DNA from 2 places in the Lacticaseibacillus rhamnosus genome. Region 2 is predicted to be linked to the other one. Evidence: a T-box and tRNA genes for the amino acid it is inferred to sense, from the RefSeq annotation. Region 2 holds a T-box; the other holds one or more tRNA genes.
The links. The T-box of region 2 lies ahead of leuS (leucine--tRNA ligase). A T-box ahead of a tRNA ligase gene usually reads a tRNA of that ligase, here a tRNA-Leu.
Positions count from the first base shown of each region.

Region 1: it has a tRNA-Leu gene. The T-box ahead of leuS (leucine--tRNA ligase) is inferred to sense a tRNA for this amino acid. The anticodon was not compared.

Region 1 is NZ_LR134331.1:1,835,929-1,853,842, reverse strand. Features, by position in the region: gene EL173_RS09460 (cation-translocating P-type ATPase) at 410-3,073, shown strand; gene EL173_RS09455 (hypothetical protein) at 3,134-3,571, shown strand; gene trpX (tryptophan ABC transporter substrate-binding protein) at 3,956-4,951, shown strand; gene EL173_RS09445 (ABC transporter permease) at 4,948-5,847, shown strand; gene EL173_RS09440 (ABC transporter ATP-binding protein) at 5,840-6,592, shown strand; gene EL173_RS09435 (SprT family protein) at 6,840-7,292, shown strand; gene EL173_RS09430 (GNAT family N-acetyltransferase) at 7,289-7,753, opposite strand; tRNA gene EL173_RS09425 (tRNA-Leu) at 7,866-7,951, opposite strand; gene EL173_RS09410 (ECF transporter S component) at 8,454-9,059, shown strand; gene EL173_RS09405 (M20 family metallopeptidase) at 9,164-10,333, shown strand; gene EL173_RS09400 (aldose epimerase family protein) at 10,430-11,263, opposite strand; gene EL173_RS09395 (restriction endonuclease) at 11,717-12,280, shown strand; gene EL173_RS09390 (sugar phosphate isomerase/epimerase family protein) at 12,314-13,144, shown strand; gene EL173_RS09385 (hypothetical protein) at 13,141-13,440, opposite strand; gene EL173_RS09370 (thiolase family protein) at 14,034-15,215, shown strand; gene EL173_RS09365 (hydroxymethylglutaryl-CoA reductase, degradative) at 15,228-16,472, shown strand; gene EL173_RS09360 (hydroxymethylglutaryl-CoA synthase) at 16,492-17,664, shown strand.
Region 2 is NZ_LR134331.1:884,234-896,950, reverse strand. Features, by position in the region: gene EL173_RS04660 (NUDIX hydrolase) at 1-127, shown strand, start outside; gene EL173_RS04655 (NAD(P)H-hydrate dehydratase) at 124-954, shown strand; gene EL173_RS04650 (zinc ribbon domain-containing protein) at 1,085-1,300, opposite strand; gene EL173_RS04645 (pseudouridine synthase) at 1,386-2,096, opposite strand; gene EL173_RS04640 (putative polysaccharide biosynthesis protein) at 2,101-3,744, opposite strand; gene leuS (leucine--tRNA ligase) at 4,264-6,675, opposite strand; T-box leader at 6,722-6,915, opposite strand; gene EL173_RS04625 (phosphatase PAP2 family protein) at 7,096-7,767, shown strand; gene EL173_RS04620 (DUF4811 domain-containing protein) at 7,832-8,557, opposite strand; partial or broken gene EL173_RS04615 (MDR family MFS transporter) at 8,554-10,032, opposite strand; gene EL173_RS04610 (MerR family transcriptional regulator) at 10,254-10,724, shown strand; gene EL173_RS04605 (MDR family MFS transporter) at 10,901-12,394, opposite strand.

The sequences.
Region 1 (17,914 bases), 950 kb from region 2:
CGCAGAAACTTGCGTGTAAGGACCTCAAGCGCAATGGTCAAAGCCCGGCCATCACGTTTGAGGCCGTTTTGTTCTGTTTTATGCCCATAACGCGCTCACCGGCGCAGAAGTCTGCGTGTAAGGACCTTAAACGCAATGGCCAAACCCGGGCCATCACGTTTAAGGCCACTTACACTCCGACTTCTAACCGCGCCGGTTCGCGCTCACTACTCAGGAACTTGCGTAAGCCTGCCTAGACCTGATATACTTTACTCAACCTAGGGGAGTAACTAGCAGAGCATATCTGCGACAACGTCACCAACAAGGCTATGTCTGGTGTTGTCTTAAATAGTGAGACTTATGGATCTACTGCTGGTAGGCCATAAGTCTCTTTTTGGCTACCGGCCCAAAGAAAGAAGGAGGCACTATTTTGGCAAAGAAACCGCCATATGCATTAAGCAGTCAAGAAGTTTTGCAAGAAGAAAAAACGCAATTGACTGGACTATCTAAGGAAACCGCTCAGACTCGGTTAAATGAAAATGGGCCAAATGAACTCGCCCAGGCTGAAAAGAAGAGCATGTTGGCGCGCTTTTTGGATCAGTTTAAGGACTTTATGATTATTGTCCTGTTAGCTGCTGCTTTGATTGCCGGGTTCTTATTAAGTGAATGGGCCGATGCGGGTATTATTCTCGCGGTCGTCTTATTGAACGCGGTTTTCGGTGTTTTCCAAGAAAGCAAGGCTGAAGAGGCCATTGATGCGCTTAAAGAAATGTCCACTCCTAACGCGCATGTTCGTCGGGGTGATCAAGTACTCACGATCCCTAGCAGCCAGCTGGTTTTAGGTGATATTGTGTTGTTGGAAGCAGGGGATGTGGTACCTGCTGATTTACGGTTAGTGGAAAGTGCTAACTTAAAGATCGAAGAAAGCGCGCTAACCGGTGAAAGCGTACCGGTCGATAAGACCAGCGAACCGTTGACGGGTGCGGATGTTGGTATTGGTGACCGGACCAACATGGCCTTCATGAACAGTAACATCACCTATGGCCGCGGGGTTGGCGTTGTAGTCGCAACCGGGATGCAAACCGAAGTCGGCCGGATTGCCGGTATGATTAATTCTGCCGAGGAAACAACCACCCCGCTGCAAGAAAATCTCAAGAGTCTTGGGAAGACGCTGACGGTGATGATTCTTGTTATTGCTGTCATTGTGTTTGCAGTCGGGATTTGGCGTAATGCCGCCAGTTTACCGGAGATGTTCCTGACCGCGGTTTCGCTGGCTGTTGCCGCTATTCCGGAAGGGTTGCCGGCTATTGTCACGATCATTTTGGCATTGGGCACTCAAAAAATGGCAAAGCGGCATGCATTAGTGCGTAAACTGCCAGCAGTTGAGACTTTGGGTAGTACCGACATCATTGCCAGTGATAAAACCGGAACACTGACCCAAAACAAAATGACGGTTGAAAAAGTTTATTATGATGGCCAGTTGAACGCTGCCAGCGCAGGTATCCACGGTGGCAATCCTTTGATGACCATCATGAATTTTGCCAACGATACGCAGGTTCAAGATGATGGTCAATTATTAGGCGATCCGACTGAAACAGCGCTAGTTGCTTATGGTAAAACCCAGTCCTTTGATCTTACTAAGGAACTTGCTGCAGAACCGCGGATTGCTGAAGTACCGTTTGATTCCGAACGTAAATTGATGACGACGCTTCATCGCCGCCCGGATGGTAAAATCTTGGTTGCCACGAAAGGCGCACCGGACGAATTGCTTAAGCGGGTGACGAATTTAGCCACCGGTGATAACGTTGCGCCTCTGTCTGACAGTGAACGCGATGCCATTTTGAAAGCAAATAAAGACATGGCCACCCAGGCTTTGCGAGTACTGGGGATGGCTTATAAGGTAATCGATGCGGTTCCGGATACGGTTAACTCAGAAACTGTTGAACAACATCTGACTTTTGCAGGGCTCGTCGGGATGATTGATCCGGAGCGGCCAGAAGCACAAGCAGCGGTTGCGGAAGCTAAATCGGCTGGTATTCGGCCAATGATGATTACCGGTGATCACCGCGACACGGCCGAAGCGATTGCGGTCCGCCTTGGCATTATTGATCAAGGTGATGATGCTGCCGTTATTACCGGTGCCGAACTTGATCAACAAAGCGATGAAGAATTTGCTAAGAATGTCGGCAAATACAGCGTGTACGCACGGGTTGCACCAGAGCATAAGGTTCGAATTGTGAATGCTTGGCAGAAAAAAGGCAAAGTGGTTGCCATGACCGGCGATGGGGTTAACGATGCCCCTGCGTTAAAAGCAGCTGATATCGGTATTGGCATGGGTATCACCGGGACAGAAGTTTCAAAAGGTGCTTCGGACATGGTGTTGGCCGATGACAATTTTGCAACGATTGTGGTCGCGGTTGAAGAAGGCCGAAAAGTCTTTTCCAACATTCAAAAAGCGATTCAATATCTCTTATCGGCTAACCTTGGTGAAGTTTTGACCTTGTTCATGATGACAATGTTAGGCTGGGATATTTTAGCGCCGGTTCACATTCTTTGGATTAATCTGGTGACGGATACCTTCCCAGCGATTGCACTTGGGGTGGAACCGACTGAGCCAGGGATTATGAAGCAAAAACCGCGCGGGCGGAAGTCCAACTTCTTCTCTGGCGGCGTGGGCCCGGCCGTGATTTGGCAAGGGATTCTTGAAGGCTTGTTGACATTGGGCGTTTACTGGATTGCTATCACTTATCCGGTCCATAGCGGTGAAGCGGCGATGCATGCGGATGCTTTGACCATGGCTTATGCAACTTTAGGCTTGATCCAACTCTTCCATGCTTTTAACGTTAAGAGTATCCATCAAAGCCTGTTTACAGTGGGTGCATTCCGGAATAAAGCATTCAACTGGGCGATTCTGGCATCCTTCCTGTTGCTGGCAGTGACGATTCTGGTTCCGGGCTTTAACGGGCTTTTCCATGTCACCACCCTTGATTGGCATCAGTGGATAACGGTTCTTGGCGCGGGCGTGACGATGATTGTGATCGTCGAGATCGTGAAGGTGTTTGAACGCGCTCGGCGTCGACGTTTGGCTAAATAAAAAACAAAGTGGCAGGTCAGCACTGACAACCACGTGCTTAAGAGAGGATTCGTGCTTTTCATGAATAAGCAACAAATGAAGTTGGCGCATTATGGTTCGACCATTAATGATGTGGTGGAACAGATTCAGGCTAATCAAGATAAAATGGCACCATTGTTCGAACCGTTGCGAAAAGCAATTGATGCAGATCAGTTAGCTGAATATGATCGGGAGACCTATGAGGATACTCAGGTCGTTTTTCGTGAAGGAACCGCTCAGTACCAAAAGTTATTAACTCGGTTGCAACAAGTGGCAGTTCCGGCGCGACTGGCTGGGCCGCATCGTACGTTGGTTCATGACTTTGCGGCTTTTACCGCAGCGTGTGAAGCAATGACTGCCAGCTTAAAACCTGACTTAGAAGTAGATGTGCCCGCCTTTAATGCTTCCGAAAAGGCGCAGGATGAGACGATTCAGAAATTTACCAAGCAGATTCAAAAAATCTCGCTCATCTTGCAATGATTTTTCTTGACATGAAATGTTTACTCATGTACCTTTAATCTAACATCTCATCAAGTATAAACGAATGGAGGAAACCCACATGACAGCATTGCTTACCTTAAAGAACTGGCAAAGCCAACTTTAGGTAGGTTGCGGATGCAGCCTGCCAGACGCGCAGGTTGTGTCTATGTTGGCTTCCGATTTACTGTCCGCATAGATACCCAATCACGGGGCTATGCGGTTTTTTTATTGCCGCGACGGCCTGAACCTGTCGCGGTATTTTTATTGATACAAAAAAGGAAAGGTTAACCGCAAAGTAGCTTTAACCACGCGGAATATGTCGATATCACATTAAAGGATCGACATCACCAAAGCTATTGGAATATTCAAAATGGAGGCAAGCGCATGAAACGAATGCTTGGATTTATGATCATCATCTTTGGCTTTTTGGGTATTGCTTATTTTCAAAGTGGCACAACCGCGCAACAGACGCAGACAAAGCCGACTGTCGGCATTTTGCAGCTGACAACCCATCCGGCGCTTGATGCGATTCATAAGGGCATTATCGCCGGATTGAAAGATAAAGGCTACGTGGCGGGCAAGAATATCAAGATTGATTTTCAAAACGCGGAAAATGATCAGAGCAATCTGAAGTCAATGTCAGAACGCTTTACTGAGGAACATGCCGCTGCAACAGTCGGTATTGCTACGCCTGCAGCTCAAGCACTAGCCAATGTGAATCAAAAGACGCCGATCATCTTGGGGGCAATTACGGATCCAGTCGCAGCAAAGTTGGTTAAAAATGTTAAAAAACCAGGCGGCAATATTACCGGGGTTTCCGATCAAGCCCCGATTGCAGCTCAATTGAAACTTATCCGGCAGATCATGCCTGATGCGAAAACACTTGGCGTCATTGCGACTTCCAGTGATGATTCCGCACAAACCCAAGCCAAGATGGTGGCTAAACTAGGCCCCAAAGAAGGGTTCACGGTTAAACGGTATGCGATTAGCTCGACCAACGATCTTAACCAAGTGGCGACGCAAATGGTAAGCCAGGTGGACGCGGTGTTTGTGCCGACTGATAATACGGTGGCGAGCGCCATGCAAACTTTAGTGGCAGCGGCTAACGCACGAAAGGTTCCGATTTTTCCAACTGTGGATACCATGGTTAAACAAGGCGGGGTGGCAACGATCGGACTTAATCAATTTGATTTAGGTGTTGAAACCGGGCATATGCTGGCGGATGTTTTAAAAGGCAAAGCCAAACCGGCCACGACGCCGATCCACTTTGAAAAAACCGGCCGACTTATTTTAAATGAAAAACAAGCGCAGCAGTTGGGGATAACATTGCCGAGTTCGTTAGTGAAACAGGCAGACGCGAAAGGAACGGTGATCAAATGAGTTTAGGGGTTTCTGCAATTGGGCAAGGATTGTTATACGGTTTAATCGGACTAGGTCTCTTTTTAACATTTCGGGTGTTGGACTTTCCAGATATGACGGTTGAAGGAACATTTCCCTTTGGCGCAGCAGTGGCCGTCAGTGCGATTACTCACGGTATTTCCCCGATTATCGCAACCTTGCTCGCAACGGTAGCAGGGATGCTTGCCGGGCTGGTGACGGGGTTGTTAACTACCAAAGGCCGAATTCCGGTGCTACTTGCCGGGATCCTGGTCATGACCGGCTTATTCTCGATTAATTTACGGATTATGGGACGGGCCAATTTATCTTTGCTACATCAGGCTAATCTTTTCCAAGGATCGTTCTTAAAAGACTTGCCGCCTTACTTTAATAGCGTGGTTGTTGGTTTAATTGTTGTCGTCATCGTCGTCGGATTGTTGATGTTATTTCTGAACACCCAGTTAGGTCAAGGGTTCATTGCGGCGGGTGATAATCCGAATATGGCGCGGAGTCTGGGGATTAATCCTGATCATCAAATGGTTCTGGGCTTAATGGTTGGCAATGGGCTGGTTGGGCTTGCAGGTGGGTTGCTCGCTCAAAATAATGGCTATGCGGACGTGAACATGGGCATCGGGATCATTGTTATCGGGTTAGCTGCTATTATCATCGGCGAAGTTGTTTTCGGTGAGTTGACTTTGTCGCAGCGGTTGGTGGCAGTCATCTTAGGGAGCATTATTTACCGCTTTGTCTTGCTGGTTGTCTTGGCGCTAGGCTTCAATGCCGATGATTTGAAACTGATCTCGGCGGTCGTGTTAGCCATTGCCATCATGGTGCCGCAAATTGATCATCAATTACGATTACGACGTGTGTTGCAGAAAGGGGTGCAGATCCATGGCTGAATTAAAGTTGGATCACGTGACGGTTAATGTGCCAGTTGCAACTCAAGTCAAGACCTTGTTGCAAGATGTGACGCTGACGGTTAAGACAGGTGAATTCGTCACCGTTTTGGGTCATAATGGTGCCGGTAAATCGACCTTATTCAATGCGATTACCGGTGATCTACCAGTTAGCGGCGGCACGGTCACTTTGGCTGGCCAAACACTCAACGGGCGCCGTCCTGAGCAACGTGCTCGACACATTGCCAGAGTTTTCCAGGATCCGAAAATGGGAACCGCCCCGCGAATGACGGTTGCTGAGAATTTATTACTAGCCAGCCATCGTGGTCAGCGCCTAGGGTTACGTTCCCGGGGGTTGAATGCACAAAAAGCCCAGCTAAAGGCTTTGGCCGCAAAAACCGGTAATGGTCTGGCTGAGGCGCTTGATAAGCCAACGGAGCAGCTTTCAGGTGGACAACGGCAGGCCTTGAGCTTGTTAATGGCCACCATGCGCAAACCGGATTTACTGTTGCTTGATGAACACACAGCAGCCTTAGATCCCCACACCAGTCAGGCAATTATGGCGTTAACGAACGCGATCGTTTCGGAGCAACAGTTAACCTGTCTGATGATCACCCATCAAGTTGAAGACGCGTTACGCTATGGCAACCGGCTCATTGTGCTAGATGCCGGCCAGATTGTGGCAGACTTCGATCAAAAACGAAAAGCAGCATTGAAGCGTGCCGATGTCTTAGCCTTTTTCAATTAAGCGAGTGTGAAAAAGGTAGGCAAATTTGCTTGTGATGGCTCATTTGCTTGGTCAATGCGCAAGTTTCATGGTTAGAAAAAAGGAACGGTTCAGGTGGACGTCTGAACCGTTCCTTTTTGTAGTCTGATGAATAGTGAGATGAACATACTCAACAGGTATCGGATAGTCTCGCAAAGTAGCCTGATACAAATGGTGCAATTGGTGACGTGCTGATGTACACTATTGGCTCGGAGGTAACGATGAGACAATGACAAACCAAGAATTACAAGCACGTGTGGAAGCCATTTCTATGAGCGCATTTCACCAACCGTTCAACCACCAAGCCGTGTTTAATGCGCGATTGCGAACTACTGGCGGCCGGTTTTATCCTGCGACGATGAATCTGGATTTTAACCCCAAAATTTTTGCGCTTTATCCATCTGATGTCACGGATGGCATCATCAAGCATGAATTGGTGCACTACCATTTGTTCGCCCAGCATCGCGGCTATCAACATCGCGATCATGACTTCAAACAGTTACTGGCAGCAGTTGGCGGCTCGCGTTTTGCTCCGTCATTGCCGATGAACGGCCGACACTATGTTTATCAATGTACAAGGTGTGGCCGGCAATTTGTTCGGCGCCGACGGATTAATGTCAACCGGTACGCGTGCGGTGTCTGCCGTGGCAAATTACGACTGCAGGCAACACGAAATAACTAATTGAGCGGCTTTTGCAGGATTAAATTGACTGGCTGAAACCCGGCGCGGGCATAGACTTCTCGTGCGGTTTGATTACCGCTGAGGACGTTCAGTTGAATAAAAGAGGCTTGATGACTGGCAGCGAATGCCTCGACCGCTGTCATGAGGGTTTTGGCTAGGCCGTGATGACGATGATCCGGCGTGACAAACAAGTCAATCAACTGCGCAAAGTGTTGTGGAACGAATTCGGGGCTGTCCCCGGTTCGAGCTAAAACGACCAATGCAAAGCCGGTAAGTGTGCCTTGGCTTTCCGTGACGAATAGGCGAGCCAGATCATTCTGCAAGTAATCAGCAAAATACTGCCGATTGTCGGTGGTTAAGGGCCGGTAAGTATCCGGCGCCAATGCAGCCATCTCTTGAGTAAGCTGCTGATAAAGATGAACAATCGCCGGCAGATCGACAAATTGGGCTTCACGAAGCATCGAATGGGACTCCTTTCAGAGGCTTAATATTTTTCAAGCCGGGCCATGATCAGGTATAAAATAAAAAAGATCCGATCAACAGTAATACCTTGTTGATCGGATCTTGCTATGATGCGGGCAAGAAGACTCGAACTTCCATGAGCAAAAATGCTCACAAGATCCTTAATCTTGCGCGTCTACCAATTCCGCCATGCCCGCATGACTAATTAAGCACAAGAAATATTATAGGAAAACGTGAGATTAAAGTCAATAGAAATTTACTAAGCGCGAACCGGCGCGCTTAGAAACCGGAGTGTAAGTGGCCTTAAGCGTAATGGCCGGGCTTGGGCCATTACGCTTAAGGTACTTACACGCAGGTTTCTGCGCCGGTGAGCGCGTTATGGGCGTAAACTAGAACACAAGTGGCCTCAGGCGTGATGGCCGGGCTTTGGCCATTGCGACTGAGGTCCTTACACGCAGACTTCTGCGCCGGTAAGCGCGTTAAAAGGGCGTAAGCCAGAACACAAGCGGCCTCAGCGGTAGCTAACACTGGCGACCGCAAGCAATATTGTCAAATCAGGGACTATTGCCCCAACATGAGCCATACCTGAAGGCAATGGTCTGCTTTGATTGAATCAGCAACAGCAGAAAACACAATATAAACAAACGTAAACGTCTATAATTTGATAAAATTAGCTATAAACGATTAGGAGGTGTCAGCATGACACGTCGCGGAAAAGCTTATAACATTGCGATCATTGGTATTTTGGGAGCTTTGATTATTTTGCAAGCCTATATTCCAATGGTTGGTTATGTTCAGATTTTTCCCGCTTGGCCGGCTATTTCGACTATTCACTTGACCGTCATCATTGGCGGGATCGTATTGGGCTATGGCGGAGGTGCCAGCCTTGGCTTATTATGGGGATTAACGAGTCTGATTCGCGCTTATACATCAGCGGCTGACCCGGTAACTTTACTGCTTTTTCGCAATCCAATTATCGCGTTGGTGCCGCGAGTCATGGTTGGTTTGGTTGCAGCTTTTGTTTTTCATCAATTATTCAAACGCCACCAGAGTACGCTGGCTCAAACTATTAAAATGGTCATCGCCGGGGTTGCAGGCGCTTTAACCAACACATTGCTGGTGATCGGCTTTACCTGGTTGTTGTTTGCCAGCAAAGCCGCGCAAATCGTTCCAGGGGCCAATGCAACGAATTTAGGTTGGCTGTTGATTACTGCCTTGGCCATTAATGCGGTGGCAGAGGCGGTGCTCGGCGGGATTGTCACCCCAATCTTAGGTCAGGCATTGTTGCGCTTTAGAAGAAAATAAGGCTGCGTTAAAAGACTGGGTTGCGTGTTCGGAATAATGGTGTTGATAGCACCTGATGTGACTAGATGAACTCAGTCATGGTGGCGATTTGGATCGTTAAGATGATGTATTTTAAAAGTGGAGGCGGTAGTTTGACAGACGAGGAACAACAAGTTACTGATCTATTGCAGGCGATGGTTAGAATCCCCAGTGTGGCAGCAAAAGAAGGCCAAGTGGCGGACTTGATCGAAGCCTTTTTGGCCCCGGAACTAAGCGCAGGGTTGATTAAGCGTGAACGTATCAGTTATGCGCCGGGACGCGACAATTTAGTTTTGACGATTGGTGATTCTAATGCGCAGCGCTGGTTAGGGGTTGACGGGCACATGGATGTCGTGGATGCAGGCGATCCCAACAAGTGGCAGTTTCCTCCGTTCTCAGCCCAGATTGAAGATGGTAAATTGTATGGCCGCGGGGCGACGGATATGAAATCCGGACTTGCCGCTGCTGTGGTTGCGTTTAAGCAAATCGCGCATGAAGAGCTTGATCATGGCGTTCAGTTGATGGCAACCGTGGGCGAAGAAATCGATAACTACGGTGCCCGCCAACTTGCGGCTGCCGGTTATGGTGATCGGTTGACCGGTCTTTTGGTCGCAGAACCGGGAAACAGCAATGTGGATGCGGCTGAACGTGGCATTATTGACTATACGTTAACGGCTCAGGGCAAGGCGGCGCATTCTTCACGTCCAGATCTTGGGGCTAATGCCATTCACGGCTTATTTGCTTTTGCCAATGCCGCATTAACTGCCACCGCGCCGCTTCAAGCTAAAGATGATCCGATTCTGGGTCACGCTACCCACAACATCGATATTATCCATGGCGGGAATCAGATTAATTCATTACCGGAGTCTGCTTATTTACGCGGCAACATCCGAACAACCATGATTGCTGATAATGATGCGTTTATTGCCGCTTTGAAGCAGGCTGCTAAAACATCAGTACCAAAAGGGGTTCACCTATCACTTTCGATTGATTCGGTTTTAAGTGCCGCAGCGGCTGCACCCGATAATGCGTTAATTCAAAAAGTCCAGCAGGCACGGCAGCGGATCGGTTTGCAGCGCGGGGCTGTGGCCTATCGAACCGGCATAACCGATGCGGCCTTATTTTTCCACGATGGTTTGGACTTGGCTATTTACGGGCCAGGTAATGACACTTCGCACGAAACCGATGAATATGTTGACCTCCAAGACGTGTTCGACAGTATTAAGGTTTACAAAGATGTCTTTAAAAATTATTAGTGTCAACTAATACCAGTAGAAAAAGCCTTGTGACGGTGAGCAGCTCATTCAACGTCCAAGGCTTTTTGTAGCGATTAGTTTGGTTAGCTGATTGGATTAACGGTCTGGCGTACTGGCCTTAATCCTGCTCAACTGATATTCAGCGTGGTGTTGCCAAGTTGCGCCGGCAGCAAGTGTCCACGCGTTGCCGGTTAAATTGTTTTCGGGAGAAAATCCGATTGCAACATGAGGTTGTCCCAGAATGCCGTTAAAGTTGTTATCGGGTCCGATGTTAGCAAACGAGTCAATGCGGGTGGCCGGCGCATCGGTGGCATAGTGCAGTTGCCAGTCACCGGTGGCTAAGGAGAATCTATGTGCAGGCGAGATTTCTGGCTGTTGCTTGATGGTACTTTGCTGGTGGTCAATGGTTAACTGAGCGTGTAACATTGTTTGGGCGGGATCGGCTGTCAATAACCATGGCAATATCAATCGTGGATGAAGTCGGATTTCGGCAGTGGTTTTAACGGCCATATCGATGGTCCAGACATTGTCATTATTCAGTCGGTGCGTAACCATAAGGGAGCGCTCGCCCGGTTGTCCATCAGCGTTTTCAGGTAAATTTAGAGAAAAGGTAATGGCTAAGTCAGCCGTTTGACTGGTTTTCACCGCCCAATTCCAATTCTGCCAAGCTCCGGGGATCGTTTTAGGGTCATCTGGTGCAAGCGGACCGGTCATGGCGCCGAAAAGACCGGGTTGATGCAGATAGTCTTCTAAAGTGACGAATCCAAGCAATAAGTTAGGATCCAACCCAGTCGTAGTGGGCAACCGGACTTGCTGAACACGAGCGCCGAAAGTTAAAAATCGCAGCGTCATTTGCTGATCGTTAACTAATGTGTATTGCGTAATGCGCTCACTGCCAACTTTGGCAAAAATTTTGGCGCTTAGTTTCATGACGAAAACGCTTCCCTTCTCAATAAATTAAGCCTACAGAAAAATTACCTGAGTTTCAATGCAAACATGGCGTGAATCTGCTAGGCTTGATAAGGATCATGTATTTGATGGTGTGAAGATCGCGTGTGTCGCGGCGGCTTGCGGTCACCATAACGCGCTCCCCGGCGCAGAAGTCGGATCACGCTCACCATAACGCGTTCACCGGCGCAGGGATCGGAGTGTAAGGACCTCAGCCGCAATGGCCAAGCCCAGGCGCCATCACGCCCAAGGCCACTTACACTCCGATCCCTAAGCGCGCCGGTTCACGCTCATAACGCGTTCGCCAGCCCAGAAACCTGCACATAAGGACCTTGGGCGCAATGACCAAAGCCCGGTCATCACGCCCAAGGCCACTTATGCGCCGGTTTCTAACCGGGCTGGCTCACGCTCACTTAACTAGAAGGGTTTAGAAGCATGAGAATTTTACTTAAAAAGGCCTACCATTTGTTGTGGGGGTTGTTTGTATTGGCCCTTATTTATAGTTTTTGGGCCCGCACTATTTTGCCTCGGCAGTTGCGACCTTATGGCGATCCTGCCAGTTTTACTATTATTAGTTTATTTGTGGTGATCAATGCGTTGTTGCTGTACCATCATCATTTTCGGTTTCGAGATTTGAAGATGGAGAGCGTGGACATCATGGAAGGTGAGAAGTTTGAGGAATTTTGTGCCTATTTATTAAAACGCAATGGCTTCAAGCGTATTCAACTTACTCAGGCTTCGGGTGATCAAGGCATTGACATTATTGCACAAAAAAAAGGCCAGTCATTCGGCTTTCAATGTAAGCGATACACTGGCTTTGTTGGGAATAAGGCGGTTCAGGAAGTTTGGGCAGGGCATCATTATTATCAACTTGATCAAGCTGCGGTCATCACCAACAGTGAGTTTTCCGACTCCGCGATTGCCTTAGCTGACGACCTGGGGGTGATGTTAATTGATCGCAAGAAGCTTAAACGCTTGATGCGCAGATTACCGAGCTAGAATGGTCATTGCTTTTAAGGAGGTTGGCAATTCATGTTGTTGGGTTTAAAAGCCAGTACCGATGAGCGCCAGATTCGTGATCGATTGCAGTATCATCCTGACGTTTTTGAGTTTCACTTGACGGAAGCAGATTTTACGGCGAGTGGCTGGCAACATTTTTTGAAAATGGTTGCCTGGGTTCAAAGTCAGGTGCCGACTGTTGTTTTTCACCACCCGATGCGATTTCGTGGTCAGCGCAATGAGTTAGCGATGAATCCGACTAAATATCCAGCCAGGTATGACTTTCTGATGACCAGTTCCGTTAAGCTTATGACACTGGCTAAAAAAGTGAATGCCACGGCACTGATTCACGGTGGTTACCGCGTGGACACCCCCGGAGATTATGCCGGATGGCGTGACGTTGCAAAAGCACAAGATGTGGCATTGGCTCGCATGATTGCGTTTGCTCAAGAGGCGCCGGGACATGTGGTATTTGAAAACTCGATGTCGCCAATCTTTAGGTATGGCGATCCTGCGTTTGAGGCGCGTTTACTGCGCTGGCGGCTACCATTGGCTTATGATACTAGCCATACTTTTATCACGTTACGCGGGGATAATGAGCGACTTATCGCCAGTCTGCGCAACCTAAAACCATTAGTACGGCATTATCATTTGGTTGACTCAATGGGGCAGACGCATGACAGTTTACCTTTGGGAGAAGGTCGAATTGATTGGTACCGCGTTTTACCCCAGCTCAATCCTAACGCCAGCCGGATTTACGAAATCGGTTTGAAAAATCAGTTTGATTGCCAAGAAATGATAGCCAGTCACCATTATCTGGAAAAGGTTGCAGCAAAGTTGGCGGCGGCAAAACATCCGGCCTAGTTAAGCAAAAGACCAACTGGCCGGTGGATAAAGCCAAAAAGTGCACGGGTGCCGCCTGCATCTGCAAGATAAAGAAAACGTGATTGTAAGTCAGGCTGATTTAACAAAAGTTGTAATTCCCACACGCGTAATGGCGATTTTCGATCAGGTTTGGGCTTAAAGATTAATTGTGGCTGATCATTTTGGGTTTTCAAAATAAAATCATCAAAACGACTTGGTGCTGGTGTTGTATTTAACAGTACTGGGGCGTTTTTACTTTGGTCAGCGAGTAAGGCGAGCAAATCAATGACGCGCATCAACGGCACCTACTTTCTATGGCTAAAAGTTAAGGATTGGTGAAGACGGGTGTTACTTCCGAAAAGAATCGCATACAATTTAAACAGTTTAACATGAACTTATGTAGCTAGACATAAATGCAATCTCGGCTAAAGGGACCGGAATCTGGGCGATTAACGGTGCAAGCCACGATTTAGATGTTTTGTTTTTCGGACTGTGATAAACTATAACGGTTTTTCTGAGCGGGCATTGGTGTTATGTAGCGGTTGCTCAGGTCAGCGATGGGATCTTCTTCGATGTATTATAACGCATGTTTGAATTGGGTTCTTGACTGGGCGGCTCGCGCTCACCATAACGCGTTCGCCAGCCCAGAAACCTGCACATAAGGACCTTGGACGCAATGACCAAAGCCCGGTCATCACGCCCAAGGCCACTTATGCTCCGGTTTCTAACCGGGCTGGCTCACGCTCACCATAACGCGCTCCCCGGCGCAGAAGTCTGCGTGTAAGGACCTTGGACGCAATGACCAAAAAGCGGTCATCACGCCCAAGGCCACTTACACTCCGACTTCTAACCGCGCCGGCTCGCGCTCACATTTTGAAAAGGGGTTATTATGGAAAAAGTTGTGATTCTTAGTGCCAAGCGGACGCCGATTGGAAAGTTGGGCGGTGAGTTAGCAGGTGCTAGTGCAGTGGATTTAGGTGTTACTGCAGCTAAGGCGGCGATTAAAGCAGCACGGCTTGATCCGCAACAACTGGATCAAGCAATTTTCGGGAATGTTTTGCAGGCTGGATCGGGCCAGAATGTTGCGCGGCAGATTGCGTTGCATAGTGGCATGGCGACGAACTCCACGGCCATGACGATCAATGAAGTTTGCGGCTCTGGGCTAAAGGCAATTCGGTTAGGTCAGGCGGCGATTCAACTAGGTGAAGCTAACGCGGTACTTGTCGGCGGTACCGAGAGTATGAGTCAGGTACCGTATTATGCTGAGGCAATGCGGGCCGGGCATAAGTTTGGCGATACTGCGTTGGTGGATGGTCTTAGTCGCGATGGGCTAAACGATGCTTTTAGTCAGCAACCGATGGGGATTACGGCGGAAAATGTTGCCAGCCGCTTTCAGATCAGTCGTCAAGCGCAAGACGAGTTTGCACTGCGCTCTCATCTGCGTGCGGCCGCTGCTGCTGCAGAAGGCCGGTTTAAATCACAAATTGCACCGGTGACCATTTCCGGCCGACATGGCGATGTCACGATTGACACGGATTCGGCGATTCGACCGGATACATCATTAGCCCAGTTAGCAAAATTACCGCCAGTTTTTGAAGTTGGCGGTACCGTCACGGCGGGTAATGCTAGCGGGATTAATGACGGGGCGGCTGCATTGATTCTTATGGCGAAGTCAAAAGCCGAGCAGTTAGGCCTCCACTATTTGGCTACCATCACTGACTATACAGAAGTCGGGATTGACCCGGACATCATGGGTTATGCGCCTAAATTAGCGATTGACCAGCTAATGCAAAAAACCGGACAAACTTTAACAGCCATTGATCAAGTGGAATTAAATGAAGCATTCGCCTCGCAAAGTGTTGCCGTGATGCGTGACTTAGGACTGACTGACGAACAGGTGAATATCAATGGCGGAGCGCTTGCTTTAGGCCATCCCTTGGGAGCATCCGGCGCGCGGATTATGGTTTCATTACTGTATAATCTGGCCGAACGCAGGCAACAAACCGGTATCGCGGCGTTATGTGTCGGTGGTGGTATCGGTATGGCGATGCAAGTTACTTTGCATGATTAGGAGCAGATTAAAATGAAGTTTTATGAGCAAACGCCCGAAGCTAGGCGGCACCAACTTGTGCAAGAAGGGTCATTAACCAGTACAGATGCCGCTTTATTGGCTGCGGCACGCACGCTTCCTGATGCTACTGCGACTCGGTTGATTGAAAATGCAATTGGTGAATTTTCCTTACCGATGGGCATTGCGCGAAATTTAATGGTCAATGGCCAGCAACATCAAGTACCGATTGTTAATGAGGAACCCTCTGTTGTTGCTGCGGCCAGCAATGGTGCGCGAATGGTAGCGGAAAACGGCGGCGTTTTAGCGCATGTGGGTACCCATGAAGTGGTGGCAGAAGTGGTCTTAACTGATTTAGCAGATTTGAATACGGCTAGACAGATCCTTTTGGCCCATCAAGCAACGATCGCAGCTGTGGCCAATGCCGCCCATCCCTCAATGGTGCAGCGTGGCGGAGGCTTCCGCAACCTGACCGTGACAATCTTGGCCAACCGGTTTTTAAAACTTCGCCTGACGCTTAATCCTAAAGCGGCGATGGGCGCCAATTATGCGAATACGGTTGCCGAAGCTGTGGCAGATGCAGTGACAACCTGGGTGGATGGAACGGTTTTGGCCAGCATTTTAACTAACGCACCGAGCGAGTTAGTCACAGCAACTGTGAAATTGACACCGGCGACACTTGCCACAAAAACACTGTCAGGGGATGAAATTGCCCATAAAATTGTGCAGCTGAGCGATTTGGCATTTGTCGATCCAGAGCGCGCGGTGACGCATAACAAAGGCATTCTTAACGGTGTTATTGGGGCGGTCTTGGCGACGGGAAATGACACGCGCGCGGTTGCGGCCAGTGTTGGGGCGTTTGCCGCTGCGACTGGTCAGTATCAACCGTTATCACGTTGGTTGATGCGCGATGGCAAACTTGAAGGCTATCTGCAAATGCCATTGCCGCTGGGTGCTGTCGGAGGCGCGATCGGTGCATTACCATTAGCCCAGGCGGCCCGCCGTCTTGGAGGTTATCGCGACTTAGCCACCATGCAGCAGGTAATTGCCGCATTAGGATTAGTGCAGAATTTAGCGGCTTTGCGCGCATTAGCCGGCCCCGGCATTCAGTCAGGCCATATGAAACTGCAGGCCAATGCACTGGCGATTGCTGCCGGAGCTCAGGATCAGGAAGTACCTGCTCTAGTCGCCGCCTTACGCGCAGGTGAAATGGATCTGGCACATGCCAAAATGTATTTAGCAACGATTCGATCAAAATAGAAAGCAGGCCATTGAAATTATGAAAATCGGAATTGATGCCATCGAAATGGATACCCCGGACTTTTACGTCGATCTCGTAAAACTTGCCAAGGTTCGCGGTGATGATCCGAATAAATATACGATCGGCATCGGCCAAGACGAGCAGGCGGTTCCGCCATCTAGTCAAGACATTGTGACATTGGGAGCCAATGCCGCCGCAAAAGTATTGACGCCAGCATCACGTGCCAGTTTAGGCATGATTCTGGTTGGAACCGAAAGCGGGGTTGATGCTAGTAAATCCGCCGCCTTATTCATTCATGATCTTTTGGCACTGCCTGAATGGGTGCGGGCGGTTGAACTGAAAGAAGCTTGTTATGGCGGGACCGCTGCGCTTATGATGGCTCGTGATTATGTTGCGAGTCATCCTGATAAAAGTGTGCTCGTTATTGCGGCAGATATTGCGCGTTATGGATTAGCAACGGCCGGTGAAGTGACGCAAGGGGCCGGCGCAGTGGCGATGATTGTCAAAGCTGATCCGTGTCTGCTGACAATTGAACCGGATTCGGTTTATCGATCGGCATCAATCAACGACTTTTGGCGACCGGTTTACCAAGATACGGCGCTTGCTCAAGGAAAATACTCAACCGAACAATATCTCGCCTTCTTCAAGACAGTCTGGGAACGTTATCAGGCCGACCATCATTTAAGTGCACATGATTTCGCGGCAATGACATTCCATCTGCCATATACCAAAATGGGTAAAAAAGCATTGGATCTAGTGTTGCCAACCACCGATGACGCGAGTGCCCAGCGATTGAAAAACCGTTTTGAAGCCAGCACGCGTTATTGTCGGCGAATTGGCAATATTTACACTGGTTCGCTTTATCTGGGGTTGTTGTCGTTGCTGGATCATGATACGACGCTACAAGCCGGGGATCGGATCGGACTGTTTTCGTATGGTTCCGGTGCCGTCGCAGAGTTCTTCAGCGGCATTTTGCAACCACAATTTAAGGAACAACTACACGCCGCCGAACATGCCCAGCAACTAACTAAACGCCAAGAACTGCCTGTACCGGAATACGAAGCGGTCTTTAGCGATAAAGTCCCGTATGATGCCGATGACTATCGCCCTGATCCGGCATACTATCGTGGTCAGTTTATTTTGACCGGTGTCATTGGCCAGGAGCGGCACTACGAAAAACACCAATCGTGATGAACCGGGTGTAAAAGTTAAGGTAGTTTTGTCTGGTCAGAATTAATAAGCGCCAATTTTTTAGTTGATAATTATTTTCGGTCGGCGCCATGTAAAAGAGTCATAGAAAGCGAATGGACTTTTCCGATTAAATGGAATCGTTCATTCGTTTTTTGTGTGAGCGCGAGCCGGCGCGGTTAGGGATCGGAGTGTAAGCGGCCTCGAACGTGATGGCCGGGCTTTGGCCATTGCGTTCGGGGTCCTTACACGC
Region 2 (12,717 bases):
GTTAACTTGGGAAAACGCCTCACCACTTGTCATGTTTGCCAAAGACTACCTGCAAACCGGCACCCCGAATTTATCCACGCAAACATTTAATGACTGGACGGTTTTAAAAGAGGTGCCCACACCATGAAACAACTGACGGAACAATTAGCGCGTGCCATTGTTCGTCCGCGATCACGGAATACTTATAAAGGCAGCTTCGGTAAAATCCTTATCATCGGCGGTAATGCGCAATATGGTGGTGCAGCAATTATGAGTGCCAGTGCGGCTGTTTACACCGGTGCCGGACTGGTTAGTGTTGCGACCAATCCTGTCAATCGCAGCGCTTTACACGCCCGCTTACCTGAAGCGATGATCCTGGATGCTTCCACTTCGGCACTGGAGACAGCGATCCATCAAGCGACCGTCATTGTTGTGGGACCGGGATTAGGCACGGACACGACTGCTTTGAAAATTTTAAAGCGTGTCTTTGCAGCCGTTAGTCAAGCCCAAGTGCTCATTATTGACAGTTCGGCCATTACCCTTGTCGCCGCTCATCACCTCGCCTATCCCCAAGCCCAGCTAATTTGGACACCGCATCAAGTCGAATGGCAACGTCTCTCCGGCTTGGCACTCGCAGCGCAAACAATTGAAGCCAGTCAACAAGCAGCCGCAAAAATCCCTGGAATCATCATTGCCAAAAGTGCCCAAACGCATGTATTCATCGGAAACGAAATCTATGCCAACACAGCTGGCGGACCAGCCATGGCAACTGGCGGCTCCGGTGACACCTTAACCGGCATCATTGCTGCTTTTGCGGGGCAATTCCATCCTTTGACCCAAGCTGTGTTAGCTGCGGTTTTTGTTCACTCGCATGTAGCAGACATTGTAGCTATGAACAGCTACGTCGCCTTACCAACCATGGTCATTCAGGAACTACCAGCCTACCTGAAGCAATTATCCGAATCAGCAAATTAGCTCAAAAGATGACAATCAACGCAGTCAAAAAACGTCCTTAGAATTTCGAACTTCTAAGGACGTTTTTATGTCGTCTGCGGCGCTCATCTTCATGAATCTTAACGAACACGACCCGCCAAATCGGTCAAAATCAACCGCCATTTAATAGAAAATCCAAGACATTCATCCCCGAACTGGTTTCACTGCGATATAGCTCGGTATAACCACAGCGGGTACACGAAATCGTCACGAACTTCTTGTTTTGAACATCAAAGATTTTGGAAAAATTACCGCCCGTTGCCTGAAACCGATCCGAAATATAGCTTGTATTTTGACATTTGGGGCAAATATATTGTTGTTGGTCCATTGCGCTCACCCTTTCTTGTCTATCAGTATAGGGGTGCAACTATGCCATGACAATGGATCCGTTAACGAAAAAGTAAAGCTTAAACTTAGCGTACCATCTGATCCAGTAGCGAACGCTCATCATCCGTCAGTGCCCGATACTCACCGGCGTCTAAGTCCTCAGGCAAACGTAATGGTCCCATTGCAATTCGTGTCAATGCGACGACTTCATTATCAACGGCCAGCAACATCCGCTTAATTTGGTGGTATTTGCCTTCTGTAATTGTGATATAAATTTCTTTATTGTCAGTCGCCGGTACAACCTGAACATCAGCTGGTGCCGTTGTAAAGTCTTTTAAAGCAACGCCATGTTCTAACTGGTGTTTCATCTCAGTTGTAAGTGCCTTGGCTAACTTAGCGGCATAAGTTTTTGGCACATGGTGGTTCGGTGCTAACAAAGTATGCCCTAAATTGCCATCAGTTGTGAGCAATAGCAGTCCGGTTGTATCTTTATCAAGGCGCCCGACTGGATAAAGGCCGGGCCGATAATCATGCGGTCGAATCAAGTCCAATACCGTTGATTGCGTTGGATCTTCGGTTGCGGTGATGACGCCAGCCGGTTTGTTCATTAAATAATCGACTTCAAGTGGCCCGTCCGCTTGAGCATCATTAACCTCAACGGCAACACCCGGAAGAATATTGTAGCCCGGATCCGTCACTAACTCCCCAGCAATCCGAACGCGCTTGTCGCGAATCAAGGCTTTGACTTCTTTTCGACTACCAAACTGTAAATGACTTAAATATTTATCTAATCGCATAAAATCACCGGATGTGTAAAATTTCGCGCAGCCGACTGACCCGTGCACCAATGATCATATCGGCCAAACGTGTTTTCAAAATCAAATAACCGTAAATCAAAACGCCAACACCAACTGCTACCAGTAAAACAAACGCTGCGCCAAACTGACTCTCAGGGTTAATGAGAATACCGGATACGTCCACGATCAAGTAGCAAACCGCACACATAATCAGGGAAAAAGCTAAAATACCGACGCCGCGCCGAATGGTCTGTCTGACATGAATATTGTACATCCGATTAGTCGAATACAACATCAACAAACTAGACACCGTCATGCCCAACATTGTCGCCATCACCGGCCCGTAAACATTAAAGAAGAAGATCATCGGCCATTGCGCAATGACTTTAACAGCGAGACCAACCAGCATCTCCTGAATCGCCAATCGATTATTAAACAACCCTTGAAGAATAGCAGCCAATACCGTAAATAATCCTAGAAGAATCGCCAAAATTGACGAAAATTGTAACAAGCGAATCCCAAGGAAGTCCATATCACGATAAAACAAAACATATAACGGACGCGCAACGGCCACCATGCCTAACGCCGATGGAATCATGACGATGAAGAAAAGCTGCAACGTGTTCGTAATTTGCCGCGCTAAACCTTCAACATCCCCGCGCGTTTTTGCGCCAGCCAGCAAAGGAACAACCGTAATTGCCATGGCCACTGCAAGACTGACAATGATCATGATCAGCTTGTTGGCGTTGCCGGCAAATAATGCATAGAACCGATCAAGCTGATCTTCGCTAACTAAGTAGAACGCCTTCATCATTGGATTAAACGTGTATTGATCAACAATATAGTAAATATTAATCGTTGAATCCATGATAATGAACGGAATCGCCTGCCGCGCAACATCAACTAAAATTTCGTTAACGCTGATATTGAGCGCCTGTTTACTGTGTGCCACCAAAGTATCCAATCGCGGTTTCTGCCGAACAAAATACACGACCAATAAGCCAAGTCCAAAAACTGCCCCAATGAATGCCGCAAAGGTTGAATGCACAACCGCATTCAGGTAATCATGGTTACCGGCAACCATGATGGCATAAGTCATGACAAGCATATACAGAATACGGGCAACCTGTTCAATAAACTGACTGATCGCACTAGGCGCCATTTCGTTATAGCCTTGGAAAAAGCCCCGAATCAGGCTCAACGATGGAATCAGCAACAGTGGCCATGCCAACGAGCGGAAAACCGGAATCATCCGGGCATCCCCTGCTGCGAGCAATGGCGCTAGCAACCACATTGCCCCACAAGACAGGATCCCCATAATGAACATGGCAAATGTCCCGTGATAAAAAAGCCGCATACCGGTTTTATATTCACCCATCGCATTATAGCGGGCAACTTGTTTGGAAACCGCGCCAGGCACACCAGCAGTTGAAATAATCAAAAACAGGCTGTAAATCTGATAGCCTTTAGTAAATAAAGCATTAGCCGTTAAAAAAGCCGCTCCAAGCCAAATACGCCACGGAATGACATAAATAGCACCAAGAATCCGCGAAAAAACACTGCCGGCAGTCATCCACGCCGAACCGCGGATCATTTTTTCCTTGTCTGAACGTGGCGGTTGCGTCCCGCCGCCCAGCGAATTTTCCATGATAAGCTCCTGTCGTGTTGCGTAATCCTTTATATTTTAGGCAATCCCAGCCTCACTTGCAATCTTTACTGAGTTTCTTTGTTGAATCAAAAGAAATCTTTGAAAATCGTAGTCACGTAAACTAAACCATTGCCTTCACATAATGGTTAAGGCCACTTATACTCCGGTTTACGCCCATAACGCGCTCCCCGGCGCAGGGATCTGCGTGTAAGGGCCTCAGGCGCAATGGCCAAAGACCGGCCATCACGCCTGAGGCCACTTATATTCTGGTTTACGCCCATAACGCGTTCGCCAGCCCAGAAGCCTGCGTGTAAGGACCTTGGTCGCAATGGCCAAAGACCGGCCATCACGCCCAAGGCCACTTACACTCCGGCTTCTAAGCGGGCTGGCTCACGCTTACTTTCTAACCGCGCCGGCTCGCGCTCACCAAAAAAGCGATTCCAGAGGCAGTTTTTGTCTCTAGAACCGCAATTGTGGCAATCAAACTTATCCTATCAGTCTGACCAAAATGCAACCACATTACTTAGCAACGATATTAATAATCTTACGTGGTACGACAATGATTTTTTTAATATCCTTGCCTGTCGTATACTTCTGGACATTTTCATTGGCTAAAGCAGCTTGTTTGATCTCGTCATCAGTCTCATCAACGCTCGCAGTGATGGAACCACGAAGTTTGCCATTGACCTGCACCATCATGTCGTAGGTGTCGGTTTTAAGCTTGCTTTCGTCATAACTTGGCCACGGCGCATAGGTTAAGCTGTGATCATGTCCCAGCCGTTGCCAGATTTCTTCCATCAAGTGCGGTGCGATCGGTGCGAGCATTTTGACAAAGCCTTCAACATATTCTAGCGGCAAATCATCGTCTTTGCGCGCCGAATTGATGAAGACCATCATTTGGGCAATCGCCGTGTTAAAATGCAACGCCTCATAGTCCTCGGTTACTTTTTTAACCGTTTCGTTGTAGACCTTATCCAAACGACCGTCATTAATGGTGGTGATACGATCGCGCAGCTTGCCTTCATCATCAATAAAGGCGCTCCATACTCGATCCAAGAACTTGCGGGCACCCGCCAAACCATCCGTGGACCAAGCGATACCGGCATCCAATGGTCCCATGAACATTTCATACAGGCGCAAGGTATCGGCACCGTATTCGTCCACCACGTCATCGGGGTTAACGACATTCCCTTTGGACTTACTCATCTTTTCATGATTATCACCCAAGATCATGCCTTGGTTAAACAGGCGCTGGAATGGTTCCTTGTTTGGAATCGCGCCGATATCATAAAGGAACAGATTCCAAAAACGCGCGTACAGCAGATGCAGCACGGCATGTTCGGCCCCGCCGATATAAAGGTCCACTGGCATCCACTGCTTGAGCTTGTCATAATCAGCCAAGGCCTCTTTGTTATGTGGATCGACAAAGCGCAGGAAGTACCACGAAGAACCAGCCCATTGCGGCATGGTATTCGTCTCACGCTTACCTTTACGCCCGTTCTTGTCTACAACATTGACCCAGTCAGTCAGGTTGGCGAGCGGGCTCTCACCGGTTCCACTTGGCTTGATATCAACTTCTTCCGGCAAAGTCAGCGGCAATTCATCTTCTGGTACCAGGGTTGTCTCGCCGTCTTCCCAGTGAATCACTGGAATGGGTTCGCCCCAATAACGCTGCCGGGAAAAGACCCAGTCACGCAACTTATAGTTAACTTTTTCCTGGCCAATGCCTTTATCTTCCAGCCATGCGATCATCCGATCAATGGCATCCTGTTCGTTTAAGCCATCAAGAAAGCCGGAATTAATGTGCACGCCATCGCCGGTATAAGCTGCCTCGTCAATATTGCCACCTTCAATCACCGGTTTGATTTCGATGCCAAATTTCTTAGCAAAAGCATAGTCGCGATCATCGTGGGCCGGCACCGCCATAATCGCCCCGGTACCATAAGTTGCCAGCACATAATCCGAGATCCAGATCGGCAACTTCTCGCCATTGACGGGGTTGGTCGCATAAGCACCTGTCCAGACGCCGGTTTTTTCCTTATCGAGCGCCGTCCGGTCAAGATCGGACTTATGTGCCGCTTCTTCAATATAAGCATCAACAACTGCCTGCTGTTCCGGCGTCGTAATCTTTTCAACCAAGTCGTGCTCTGGTGCCATGACGACATAAGTTGCGCCAAAAAGGGTGTCCGGACGCGTTGTGAAAACGTCAAACTTTTCCTGAGTATCGGTGACCGTAAACGTGATTTGCGCCCCGGTTGACTTGCCGATCCAGTTTCGTTGCATCTGCTTGATTGATTCAGGCCAATCCAAATCATCCAAGTCTGCAAGTAATTTATCGGCGTACGCTGTGATCTTTAGCATCCATTGCCGCATCGGCTTACGAACAACCGGAAAACCGCCCCGCTCCGTTTTACCATCAATCACTTCTTCGTTAGCGACTACGGTTCCCAAATCAGGGCTCCAGTTAACCGGAACTTCAGCTTCATACGCTAGTCCATGTTTATACAGTTGTTCAAAAATCCATTGTGTCCATTTGTAGTAATTCGGATCGGTCGTATTAATTTCCCGGTTCCAATCATATGAAAAACCAAGGCTATTAATTTGACGCTTAAACGTTTCAATGTTTTGCTTAGTAAAAGTCCGGGGATTGTGACCGGTATTCAAGGCATATTGCTCAGCTGGTAAACCGAATGCATCCCACCCCATCGGATGCAAAACGTTAAATCCTTGCATTCGTTTCATCCGCGCCACAATATCGGTCGCGGTGTAGCCTTCTGGATGTCCAACATGCAAGCCCTGGCCTGATGGATATGGGAACATGTCTAATGCATAATAATTCGGTTTCTTCGGATCGGTTGTGGTGTTGAATTCGTTATGTTCGGCCCAATAACGCTGCCACTTCTTATCGATCTCATGATGATCGTATGCCATTTTGTTACCTCCCACTTATTTTCAAACAAAAAGCCGCCCTAGTCTTCATTAGGACGGCTCAGCCGCGGTACCACCTAAGTTCTGCTTTCACAGCGCTCAAAAGGGGTAACGGTCCGGCCGGCTGCGATTACTCCGTTCACCGCAGCAACTTCAAAGGTCAGTTCAGTCTTAGCATCGTCAGGCTCGCACCACCGCCTGCTCTCTGAAACCCGCGCCGACTTACTACTCCTTTGTTCGTTTGATGATTGCGTCAATCATAGCAAAAACCATGAAAGTGTTCAATGGTCTTTATGCTATTCTAGTCATATTAGTTATTTTCTTTGTCAATCTGCGGAAACGTCAACGCGTCACCGTGGATTAACCAAAAGCCGACTAAACGGTATTCAGTCGGTTATCAATTTACGTTTACAGGAGGTTGTCTTGTTGCATCGTCGGTCATTGCCACTTTATTTTTCAGGTACTGCTTTTATGATCTTCATTATTTTCTTAATTGGCATCCTCAATCAAGCCAGCTGGATTCAAACGACTGATCAGCATGTCATCGCATTTGTGACCCGGTTCCATGTGGATGCGCTAAAGCCAATCCTCATCGTCATTACCGAACTGGGCAATCCGAGCATTCTGATTTTTTTAACGCTCGGGTTAGCAGGGGTGCTTTTGATCTATCGTTATCGTATCGCCGCTTTATTTACGGCTAGTGTCGGTGCCATGATGGGGATTCTAAATATTGGTATTAAATATCTAGTCCAACGGCCGCGTCCATTCATCGCCGACCCGCAAATTCGCGCTTTGGTACAGGCTGGCGGGTTCAGTTTTCCAAGTGGGCATTCAAGCGGCACGATGATGTTTTATGGAACCTTGATTCTTTTAGCATGGACTTTTGTCAGGCGACCGACTGTTAAATGGACGATAACCTTATTGGCTGGCGGCATGATTGGATTGACCGGTTATTCGCGAATTTTTGTGCGGGTTCATTATCCAACCGATGTCTTCGCAGGCTTCGCGCTCGGGTTTGCCTTATTAATGCTCAGCTGGTGGTACTTTAGCCCGTATTTCTCCCGCCGTCATCAGCGCCATGAAAAAAGCAGATAACAGCTTTAACGGCTGATATCTGCTTTTTGATTGTCGCATCGTCATCAACATTAACTCGGACCGGTTATTTTTGTTGTTGAACTTCTTTAACCGCCTGTTGAATCATTGCTTGTTGAACCGTTGCTTGTGCTTGTTTCAACAGTGCAGCCTGATCGCTCGCCAGTTTCGGATTCGCATGAGCCAACTCAGCAGCTTTGGCTTTCACCGCGGCAGCCATGGTTGCTTTCTGCTGAGCATTCGGGTGTTGCAAGGCTTTGAGCTTAGTGCCGAGACGTTTGGCTTGCGTCGTCGTCAGCTCAATCCAACTTTTAGGCATCACGAGTCGATTATGCTGTGCCACCAACTGGCCTGCACCTTGGTGGTTAAACAATGCACTGAAAAAGCTATTTTGATATTCCCAGCGAGTTGTGCGACTTGTCATCGAAGCCGTTGTTCCTGTCGTCTGCACAACCTGATTGCTGACAGCCAGATCTGCTTTGGTATGCACCACTTTTTTCTTAGGATCGGTTTTATAGATGTAGACAACATGCTTACCGGCAGTGCCAACATTTTGCTTCAATAACATTGGCATCTGCGCATTGGGTGATGCCGTATAAATCGTTTGTTCATCCGTAGTCGTTCGTTTTTCCATTCCAAAATGGGCATTATCGTTAAGCACCATCAGTAACAGACTGCCCATCAAGCCAATACTGAAAATGGCAATTAATGTGCTCCGCTTTGCCGATCGATGCATCATGATGAAACTGAGATAAAGGCCAATGACCATTAGACCTAAGAACCAAAGAATCATGCCTTCACCTTCTTTTCTGGTTGAATCGTGATTTCCTGTGACATGGCGTGGCTATTCAGGAAAAATGCAAGCACCCAGCCAACCAGGCTAAAGCCAACTGCTAATAAAAAGGCTGCGTGGTAACCGTTTAATGTTGCATTGAGGAAATCCTGTTTATACTGCAAAGGATTACGCTTCAACAAGCTGGCAGCCGGCTTGGCGAGGTTGGTAACATTTGACAACACGGAAATCAAAACCGCCGTTGTCATGGAAGTCGCAACCTAGCGTACCGTGTTATTCACCGCGGTACCATGCCGAATCATATCAGGTGTCAGTGCATTCATCCCGTTGGTGGTCAATGGCATCATCACCATCGAAATCCCAAACATCCGCACCGCATAAATCACGGTAATGAAGATTGACGGCGTATTCGTCGTTAAGAAGAAATACGGCAACGTTGCAATCGTCAGGAAGAAGAGACCTAACTGGGCTAAGCGTTTTGCCCCAATGCGATCAAAAACCTGACCGGTAACGGGACTCATCACGGCAATTAAAAGCGCCCCTGGCAACAGCGTTAGTCCTGATTCCAAGGCACTTTTACCATGAATGATCTGCAGATACAGTGGCAAAATCATTTCAACGCCGACCATCGCCATGTTGGCAATCGTCCCTAAAGCAGTCGATAACGCAAAAATCTTACTCTTGAAAACTCGTAATTCGACAAACGGCTCCTTAAGATGCAACTGCCGATACCCAAAGATGACAATGAAGATGAGTCCGACAGCAATGGAACCAAGGACCATTGGATCGCCCCAGCCGTCATTACCGACTTCAGAAAAGCCGTACAACAAAGCGCCAAATCCAATTGACGACTCAATCAGCGACGGCACATCCAGCTTCGGATTCGAAAGTGGTAACACGTTTTTGAAAAAGAACATGGCCGCAAGAATCACCAACGCCGCGATTGGCAGGATCATGCCGAACAAAACCCGCCAGCCGAAATTATCGATGACATAGCCGGAAAGTGTCGGTCCGATTGCAGGTGCCACCCCAATCGCGATCCCCGCCATTCCCATAGCAGCTCCACGCCGATTTGGTGGGAAAATCGACATCATGATGTTTTGTAACAGCGGCATGGTAATTCCGACGCCGATCGCCTGAATCAATCGTCCGGCTAATAAGACGCCAAAACTATTAGCAACAAACGCCACCAGCGTGCCAACAAAGAAAGTACTCATGGCACTCATATAGAGCCATTTTGACGGGACTTTTGCGCTTAAATAAGCCGAAACAGGAATCATAATACCGTTTACCAGCATGAATCCCGTTGACAACCACTGGACGGTTGCGGTTGAAATATCAAAAGCCTTCATCAACGTTGGAAACGCGGTGGAGAGAATTGTCTGATTAAGAACCGTGATGAATGTCCCGACAATGAGGGTAATCACCATCATCGGTACGTTCACAGGTTTCCCGTTGATATCTTTAACGTCCATAACTTCGCCTGATTTCTTTATAATGTTTCATACTTTTAATATCACATAATGTAATATTGACAAGAGATTATATTACATTTAAACTAACTAGTTGTCAAGGTTGTGATTTGAAAGTCGCTGCATATTTTTTAAAGGCAGCGGATTCAGTTTTAACAAATTCGTCTGGTTCACGCTCACCATAACGTGCTTCCCGGCGCACGCTCATCAGAGGAGAGATTTTCATGGAACTGTTTAATAAGCGGTTGCGATCACTCGATATTTCACTAGGCATCGGCGAAACAAGTCGTGTCACCGGTGCAACCCCTACCCAAATTCGTTATTGGGAAAAAAAGCACCTGATTCATTCACGTCGCCACGAAGCAAATGGCAACAAACGTTATTCGCTGTCCAATATTGCGTTAATTGTCATGATCAAAACCATGCTGGATGAAGGTTATACCTTAGCTAAAGCCAGTGAAGAAATCAAAAAGTCGCATCAAAAAGCCGACATGCTTCATGTCCTCATGAGTACCCGCCTTCAAGACATTCAATACGATGACCAGCAAACCTTGCTAAACTTTGGGCCTCTTGAAAATGACCCCACATATGATGTCGTGGCCGTCGTAAATGAAAAAAATGCTAAATTATATAAACAGCCGATTAAACCGTCCGCCGCGATCAATCAGCAAACGACCGATAACCTGCTGAAATGATTGATACCTCTTTTCGCGCTTGATGATGAACGCTGCTATGCAAAATCGGCCTTAGAGAAACGAATTGACGTTCTCTAAGGCCGATTTTTTTATGCCCGTCCGCTAAATAATACAACGGCTTGATTAGAAAAATTTTGGCTCAAACAACTGGCTAACGTAACTACCGGCTTCATAGCTCAAGCTTCTTCATCAGATTCTTGCGTGGCAGCTTTTGCTAAAACCTTTTTGGCTTCAAAATGATTGGCCACCAAAGCGAGCGCCACAATCACAATTGAAAAGAAGTAAATATTGTGCAGCCCCTCATAAAGGATTTGACGTAACGTTGGCAAAACGCTAGCCGGTAACTGTTTTGCCGTATGCGGATTGATCAGTTCGTTTAACATATTACTGTTTAACCGGCCATCAGCTGCTACGCCTTGAGTCAGCCGCAAGTTAAGCACGATCCCATAAACGGAAACCATCAAAGTTTGCCCCAGCGTCCGCGATAACGTATTAAAACTCGTCGCTACACCCACTTGATCAGGGCTGACCACCGCCTGAGCTGTAACCGTTGTGATCGTAATGACCAAGCCAAATCCCAAGCCAAGACAGCCAGCAACTAGCAGGAAGACAAAATACGGCGTTGACTGTGGCACCAGCGCTAAGACCAAGCTTCCCCCAAGTAGCCAAAACATGGCCCCTGTCAGAATCGGTTTAGGTTGAAAACGTCCCAGTAACTTACCGGCAAAAAACGAACCGACCACCCACATCAACGAACTCGGTGTTACGGCAAAACCGCCAAGTGATGCATCCATGCCAAGAATGCCTTGAATCCACATCGGCATATAAACTTCAAACCCAATCACAAACCCTGAAATCAACGCGGCAATCAAGTTATGAATGATAAACGTGCGATTTTCAAAGAGTTTTAGATCAATAATCGGATCAACTGCCTGCCGCTCTGCCTGCCAAAAACGCCAAAAGCCAACAACGGCAATAAGTGCCATCCCCGCTAACTGCCAAATCGCATTGGGTTCAGCAAGCGTCTGGAATCCGTACATCAGTGCTAACAACGCAACCAAAAGCCAGACCGTACCGCGCATATCCAACGGTTGCCGTACCTGACGCCGATCTTCTTGCAAAAAGAACCAAACAAGACCAAAAGTGATTAACCCGAGTGGCACATTAATGAAGAAGATCCAATGCCAGCTCAATTGATCCACGATGAAGCCACCCAGTAACGGGGCAATGACAGATGCAATCCCCCACATCGAACCATTAAACCCCAGCATTTTAGCCCGCTTTTCAAACGGATAAATATCAGCAATGATGGTAAACGTCACCGGCATAATGGCACCAGCACCGACCCCTTGAATCGCGCGAAAGACGATCAGCATCACCATCGACTGCGACAAACCCGATAACAAAGAACCGATAACAAAAATAGTCAGCCCAATCAAGAAAACCGGTTTACGGCCAATTTTGTCACTTAATTTCCCATAAATCGGCGTTGCCATCGCATTAGTCAAAAGAAAAATTGAAAAAACCCAATTCATAAGATGCACGCCATGTAAACTACCAATAATCGTCGGCATCGCAGTTGAGACAATCGTCCCCTCGATGGCGGTCATAAAAGTACCCATAAAAATTGCCGCCGTCACAACAGCAACATTTGTTTTTCTCTGCTTCATAAATTACTCCTTAAAAAATGTGAGCGCGAGCCAGCCCGGTTAGAAACCGGAGTGTAAGTGGCCTTGGGCGTGATGGTCGCACTTTGACCATTGCGCCCAAGGTCCTTACACGCAGGTTTCTGGGCTGGGGAGCGCGTTATGGTGAGGCGCGAGCCGGCGCGATTAAAAGTCGGAGTGTAAGCGGCCTTAAGCGTGATGGCCCGGGTTTGGCCATTGCGCTTAAGGTCTCCTTACACGCAGACTTCTGCGCCGGGGAGCGTGTTATAGAACGCAATGTCAGTTCCCTTAATCGCCTAAATCAGAAAACTTTCCCGTCCTCCCGC